Regions from separate parts of the Nakamurella sp. genome, predicted to be linked through region 2. Evidence: riboswitches for the same ligand, from Rfam matches in the RefSeq annotation. Region 2 holds a riboswitch; the other holds the start of a gene.
What was found. Region 2 has a riboswitch for cyclic di-AMP ahead of ACOJUF_RS07230 (C40 family peptidase). Riboswitches for the same ligand answer to the same signal wherever they lie in the genome.

Region 1 (3,397 bases), on a different contig from region 2:
CCGAACGGGGACCCGGAGCGGATCGGAATCAGCGGGAACGCCGGATCAGGTCCCGCGGGCGCCGAGGCTCGATCTCGGTCCCCGGGCCGAGTTCGGTGTCGGCGGCAATGCGCCGGTGCGACCCGACCAGCACCGGACGCACCGCGTTGACCGCGCCGAGCCGGGCGCGCCGGCCGACGACGCTGCCTTCGGCGATCACCGACCGCGCCACGGTGGCCCCGGACCGGACCACCACGTCGTCCATCAGCACGCTGTGCCGCACCTCGGCCCCCCGCTCGACGACGACGCCCGGCCCCAGGACCGAGTTGACCACCACGCCGGCGACGACCGCGCCGGGCGACAGCGCGGCCCGGTCCAGCGAGGCCGTGCGCCGCACGAGGGCCGGCCCCCGCACCGGCATCGAGGTCAGGATCGGCCAGTCCGGGTCGTCCAACCGCAGCGGCGGGCGATCGCGCAGCAGTTCCAGTTGCCCGTCCAGGTAGGCGGTGGGGGTGCCCAGGTCCCGCCAGTGGCCGTCGTGCCGGACCTCGGCGACGACGCCCCCGGCGACCAGCCGGGGGAGCAGCCGCTCGCCGTAGTCGCCCAGTTCGCCGTCCCGGTGCAGGTCGCGCAGCTGCTCGGCCAGGACGTCCGGTCGATAGGCGAACACCTCGGTGCCGACACAGCGTCCCGACGGTCGGTCCGGTTTGTAGTCGACCGCCCGCACCCGGCCGTCCGCGGCCTGCACGACGAGGTAGCGGGAGACGTCGGTGCCGGGCGGCATGACGGTGGTCACCACCGTCGCGTCGGCGGCCGCGTCCAGGTGCGTGGCGATGACGGTGCGCAGGTCCAGGGTGAGCAGGTGGTCGGCGCTGCAGACCAGCAGCACGTCGGGGGCGAAGGCGTCGATGACCGGCCAGTTGCGGATCAGGGCGTCGGCATTGCCCGACGCGAAGCCGTCCTCCGGCGGGCCCTCGAAGGGAGCGAGGATCCGGAAGCCGCCGCGGGTGCGGTCCAGGTCCCACGGCCGCCCGCCGGCCAGGTGCTCGGCGAGCAGGTGGGGCTCGTACTGCTGCAGGACCCAGACGTCGGCCAGCCCGCTGTGCGTCGCGTTCGACAGCGCGATGTCGATGAGCCGGTAGGTGCCGCCGACGGGCAGGGACGGCTTGGCCCGGCCCGTCGTGAGCGGCCCCAGCCGCGAACCGCGACCGCCGGCCAGGACCACCACCAGGACGCGCACACGGCTCATTCCCTGAGTCTTCCCCGGGTGCGTGCCGACCACGCGGAGTTTCGCCGGGCAAACAACGGGTACCTCGTCTTTCGGTGCGACCGGGCGCCGGTGCACACTCTGTGCGACGGCTGTGGGCCGCCCCACCGGCGTCTGTGCTGTGGACTGCTCCGAACGGGTGAATTTCGGGGAGTGACCCTGCCCGGCTCTCCGGGCCGGACCGGCCGCGGGTGCACCCCGGTTCAGCAGCGCAAACGGGCCGCGACGGTTGGTCGGGTCGATCGTTACCATTCCGTTATGTCCAGATCGGTGCCCTGGACATTCCCGGACCGGTCCGTATCGTCTGTCTGGGCCGGGTTTTCGACCGGCAACCACGTCCACAACCCTCCGGGCCAACGCGCCGAGTGCTGTCCGCTCCGGCCCGGAGACCGTCATCGCAGAAAGGCTAGGACAGCAGCGGGGAAACCAACTTCGGGAGCCGCACGGCTTCCTTGGGGTGAATCCGGCACCGTTTCGGCGGGCCGGACGGGCGATCCCCTGCACCCATTCGCCGGCCGCATCGCGGCGGCCCTGGGTCGCGCCCGAACCCGACAGCTCACCTCGCAGGCGTAGCTAGGGGAAACAACCACATGACGCGTCGTACTGTCGCACGCCATCGCAAGCCCACCAAGGCTCGCACCCTCGCCCTCCGGGGCGCCACCGTCGGCGTCGTCGCCGGCGCCGCCGCCCTCGGCCTGGGCGCCGGAACCGCCTCCGCCGCGCCGGATTCGACCTGGGACTCCGTCGCGCAGTGCGAGAGCAGCGGCAACTGGTCGATCAACACCGGCAACGGGTACTACGGCGGCCTGCAGTTCTCCCAGTCGACCTGGAACGCCTACGGCGGCCAGGACTATGCCGCCCGGGCCGACCTGGCCACTCGTGAGCAGCAGATCGCGGTCGCCGAGAAGACCCTGGCCGGCCAGGGCTGGGGCGCCTGGGCCTGCGCGTACGCGGGCGGGGGCGAAGGCCCGACCCAGCGTTCGGTGAGCGGCTCGTCCTCGTCGTCCTCGGATTCGTCGTCCTCGTCCTCGGATTCGTCCTCGTCGTCCTCGTCGTCCTCCAACCAGGACAGCAGCAGCTCGCAGGCCTCGCGCGGCAGCCGCAGCACCGACAACGACAGCGAGCAGTCGAGCCCCCGCGGCAGCCGGTCCTGGAACCAGGACGCCGCCGACACCAGCTCGTCGTCCTCCTCGGTCAGCTCGGGCAGCGCCGCCGACGGCACCTACACCGTGGTGTCGGGCGACACCCTCTACAAGATCGCCGCGGCGAACGGGGTGTCCGGTGGCTGGGAGGCCGTCTACCAGGCCAACTCCGACATCATCCCGGACCCCGATCTGATCTACCCGGGCCAGGTCATCCGCATTCCGTGACCTGACGCATCCGGGTCCGCCCGGGGTCGATCCACAGCGCGATCGGCCCCGGCCGGACACCCCTGCGAGCCCGGTAGCATCCGGACGTGGGGGGACGCCGGATTGCCGTGACCGCGGCCGGCACGGCGGTCCTGCTCGCCGCCCTCGACGCCTACGTCGTCGTGGGCCTGCTGGTCGACATGGTGCTCGACCTGGGTATTCCGGTGAACCGCCTGGAGCGGGCCACCCCGATCGTCACCGGCTTCCTCCTGGGCTACGTCGCGGCCATGCCGCTGCTGGGCCAGGTGTCCGACCGGTTCGGTCGCCGGCGGGTGCTCCAGCTGTGTCTGCTCGGCTTCGCCGCCGGGTCGGCGATCACCGCAGCTGCCGGGTCCGTCCCGCTGCTGATCGCCGGGCGGGTGGTGCAGGGCGTGGCCGGGGGCGCCCTGCTCCCCGTCACCATGGCCCTGGTCGCCGACCTCTGGCCGGAGCCGCGCCGGGCCGGCGCCCTGGGCGCGGTCGGCGCCGCGCAGGAGATCGGCAGCGTGCTCGGCACGCTGTACGGGGTGGCGGTCGCCGGCCTGTTCGCGTCCTGGCCGTTCTTCGCCGAGCTCCAGCCGGACGGCTGGCGCTGGGTCTTCTGGCTCAACGTGCCGCTGGCGGCCCTGGCCATGCTCGTCGTGCAGCGCACCGTGCCCGCCGGCGTCCGCACGCCCGGTGCCGGGGTGGACGTCGTCGGCGGCGGTCTGCTCGCGCTGGCGCTCGGCCTGCTGGTCGTCGCGCTCTACAACCCCGATCCGGC
Region 2 (3,397 bases):
ACGACGAGGTGTTCCGGGCGATGGTCGCCGAACACGTCGCCGGGCTCGCGGAGTCGACCGGCGACGACCCGGCGTCGGCCGCCGCCCGCGCGGTGCTGCTCCGGTCCCCCGACGCGCCGGAGCTGCTCGACCGGGCCGCCGCGGCGCAGGGCCGCACCGACGCCCGCGCCCGGATCGGTGACCTGGAGCAGGAGCTGCGGGCCACGACCGCCCGCCTGGCCCGGGCCGAGAGCCGGCTCGCCGCGCAGGCGGCGGCCCCGCCGGTCGAGTCCGGGGCCGAGGCCGAGCGGCTCAAGAAGCGGCTGCGCGAGCAGGGCACCCGGGTGCGGGAGATGCAGGACCAGCTGGCCGCCGAACGGTCCCGGGCGCAGGCCCTGGAACAGGAACTGGCGCGGACGCGGCAGCAGGCCCAGGTCTGGCAGGAGCAGGCCAGGGCGGCCGCCGGCCGGGCCGACGCCGCCGCGGAGAACGTGCGCAAGCTCCGGGAGACCAGCGACGACCGGCGGGCCGCCGACGACCGCCGGCTCGACCTGCTGCTGCAGGTGCTCGAGGCGGCGGCGTCGGGGCTGCGTCGCGAGTGGGACCTGATCGGCGGCGGCCCGGCCCCGGCCGAGGTGGTGGCGTCCGGCATGGCCGAGCCGGCCACCGACCGGCGCACGGCCGATCCGGTCCGGCTCGCCGCCTGGGTGGGTCTGCCCGGGACCCACCTGATCGTCGACGGCTACAACGTCAGCAAGACCGGGTTCGCCGAACTGTCGCTGGCCGACCAGCGGGACCGGCTGGTGCGGCAGCTGTCCGCGCTGGCCGCCCGGACCTCGGCCGAGGTGACGGTGGTGTTCGACGGCGCGGCGGTGACCACCACCCGGCCGTTCGCGCGGGGCGTCCGGGTGCTGTTCTCGGCCCCCGGGGTGCAGGCCGACGACGTGATCGCCGACCTGGTCCGGGCCGAACCGACCGGACGTCCGGTGGTCGTGATCAGCTCGGACCGCCGGGTCGCCGATCATGCGGTACGCACGGGCGCGCGGTCCGGGCCGTCGTCGGTGTTCCTCGCCCTGCTCACCGGCGGGCCCGGGGGAGCGGGCGGGTGACGGCCCCGGTGGATGGGCCGGCCCGACCGGCGGCGGACTGCCTGCTGTGCCGTCCGGACGAGGCCGATCGTTTCTTCGGCCGCACCCGGGTGTGGACGGACGGTCGGTGGCGGCTGTCGGTGGTCGGGCACGGCCCGGTGCCGGGCTTCGCGCACCTGGAGCCGGTGCGGCACATCCCGTACGTCACGGATCTGGACGGGCCGGAGGCGAGCAGCTTCGGGCCCGTGCTGGCCGCGGTCACCGCCGCGCTCCGGACGGCGACCGGCGCCGACCTGGTCTATGCCGCCGTCTTCGGGGAGCGGGTCGCCCACTTCCACGTGAACCTCGCCCCGCACCGCGCCGGCGACGCGCTGGCCGGCGGCCCGGCGATGGTCGTCCCGGGCGCCCCCGCGGCGCCGGCGGCGGAGCACCGGGCCGTCCTGGACGCGCTGCGGGAGCACTGTCGGAGGTCGTCGCTACCGTCCGCACCGAGCACCTGAAAGAGCCGGAGAGTCCGGCGATGACGGGAACGGAGCGCGTCATGCACGTCGATTGCGATCACTGCGCGGTCAAGGGAAACGCCTGCGGCGGGTGCGTGGTCACCGTCCTGCTGGGGTCGACGCCGGACGGTATCGAATGGGACGAGGCCGAACGGTCGGCGATCGGCGCATTGGCCGAGTCCGGCCTGGTCCCGCCGCTGCGTCTGGTGCCCGTCCATCGACCGGGGGACCGGGCCGCCGGGTGACCGGCAGATGTCCAGCAGGCTGCCCCGTTCACCGGGTGTGACAGTGGTCTCAGTTGGGTCACGGCCGGAACGTGCCCGCGAGCTCGGGCGTCTGCGCAGGTCAGGGTGGTGAGGACGGACCGTCACCGATGCGATTGCATCGTGTTGTCCACAACTTTCCCATCTCGACTGGACTCTTTCGGGTTGGGTCTCGTAACCTATCCGAGACCTTCGGCCGCTTCCACCAATCGGGTGGTCCCGGAGGTCCCGCCGAATCGGCCGCCCGCGCTGGCATGCGTGGCACGCCGAACCGGGGAACCAGGTGTGTCTGGGGTGAATCCCCTGGTCGAGCGCGAGTGGCTGACGGCTGCCCGCATCCGGCCCGGGGTAGGGCTAACTTCCTGGCCCGAATCCGTCAGCTAACTCGGTAGGCGGCGAGGAGGAAGGTACGCCTGCTGTGGCGACCCTGCACGCCCGGCCACGGCCGGCCATGACGAACAGCCTTCGTCGACGTTCCCGTGGTGTCGCCATCGGCGCGATCGTGATGCTCTCCGCGAGCATGCTCTGGACCGGCTCGGCGCTCGCCGACCCGACCGATCCGACCACCGCCGACCAGGCCCAGCAGGCCTACCTGGACAGCTCGCACCGCGCGGGTGCGCTGAACGAGGAACTCCTGGTCGCCCAGGAGAAGGAGTCGGCCGCCACCGCGGCCGCCGCCGCCGCCGGTGAGCAGGTCACCGCGGCCGCCGCCGCCGCGCAGGCCGCCTCCGGCCAGGCCGCGCAGGCCGATGCGGCCGCCGCCGGCTACCAGGCCAAGGTCGACGCCTTCGCCAACGCCAGCTTCCGCGGTGCCCGGCTGGACGGCATGTCGGTCATGCTGACCGCAGGCTCCGCCGAGGACTTCCTGGACCAGGTGAGCTCCCTGGACCGGGTCGCCGCCGATTCCCAGCAGACCCTGAACGAGGCCATCGCCGCGCGGGACACCGCCGCGCAGGCCAAGGCCCAGGCCGATGCCGCGGCCGCCGCCGCCACCCAGGCCAAGGCCGATGCGGACGCCGCCGCCGCCGGTGCGCAGCAGGCGACCGCCGACGTGACCGCCCGCAAGACCGACCTGGACGCCGAGGCGGCCCGGTACAAGGCCCTCTACGACTCGCTGTCCCAGCAGGAGCGCGCCGCCGCCGACGCCGCGCAGGAGCAGGCCAATGCGGCCGCGAACGCCGCGGCCGAGGCCGCGCCGGCCGCGGCCGACCCGGCCCCGCAGGCGGCCAGCCGCTCCGACCGGACCGCGATCGCCGACTCCTCCGCGGCCACCAGCGAGAGCTCCGCGCCCAGTGCCCCGGCCGCCAGTGGGGCCGCCGCGGTCGCCGTGGCCGCCGCGCTGTCCAAGGTCGGCTCGCCGTACGTCTACGGGGCCGCCGGGCCGAACGCGTTCGACTGCTCCGGCCTGACCTCCTGGGCGTGGGCGCAGGCCGGCGTCAGCATCCCGCGCACCTCCGGCGGCCAGGCCGGCCTGCCCTCGGTGCCGCTGAGCCAGTTGCAGCCGGGCGATCTGGTCACCTACTACTCGCCGGTCTCGCACGTGGCCATGTACATCGGCAACGGCCAG

Region 1: linked by a shared signal. The riboswitch ahead of ACOJUF_RS23230 (transglycosylase family protein) and the one ahead of ACOJUF_RS07230 (C40 family peptidase) in region 2 are both predicted to bind cyclic di-AMP.

Annotation. Positions count from the first base shown of each region.
Region 1 covers NZ_JBMDXT010000514.1:1,951-5,347, forward strand. The annotation lists gene ACOJUF_RS23225 (glucose-1-phosphate adenylyltransferase family protein) at 29-1,228, opposite strand; cyclic di-AMP (ydaO/yuaA leader) riboswitch at 1,633-1,831, shown strand; gene ACOJUF_RS23230 (transglycosylase family protein) at 1,837-2,616, shown strand; gene ACOJUF_RS23235 (MFS transporter) at 2,703-3,397, shown strand, end outside.
Region 2 covers NZ_JBMDXT010000144.1:5,857-9,253, reverse strand. The annotation lists partial or broken gene ACOJUF_RS07245 (NYN domain-containing protein) at 1-1,088, shown strand, start outside; gene ACOJUF_RS07240 (HIT family protein) at 1,085-1,567, shown strand; gene ACOJUF_RS07235 (hypothetical protein) at 1,588-1,812, shown strand; cyclic di-AMP (ydaO/yuaA leader) riboswitch at 2,050-2,240, shown strand; gene ACOJUF_RS07230 (C40 family peptidase) at 2,249-3,397, shown strand, end outside.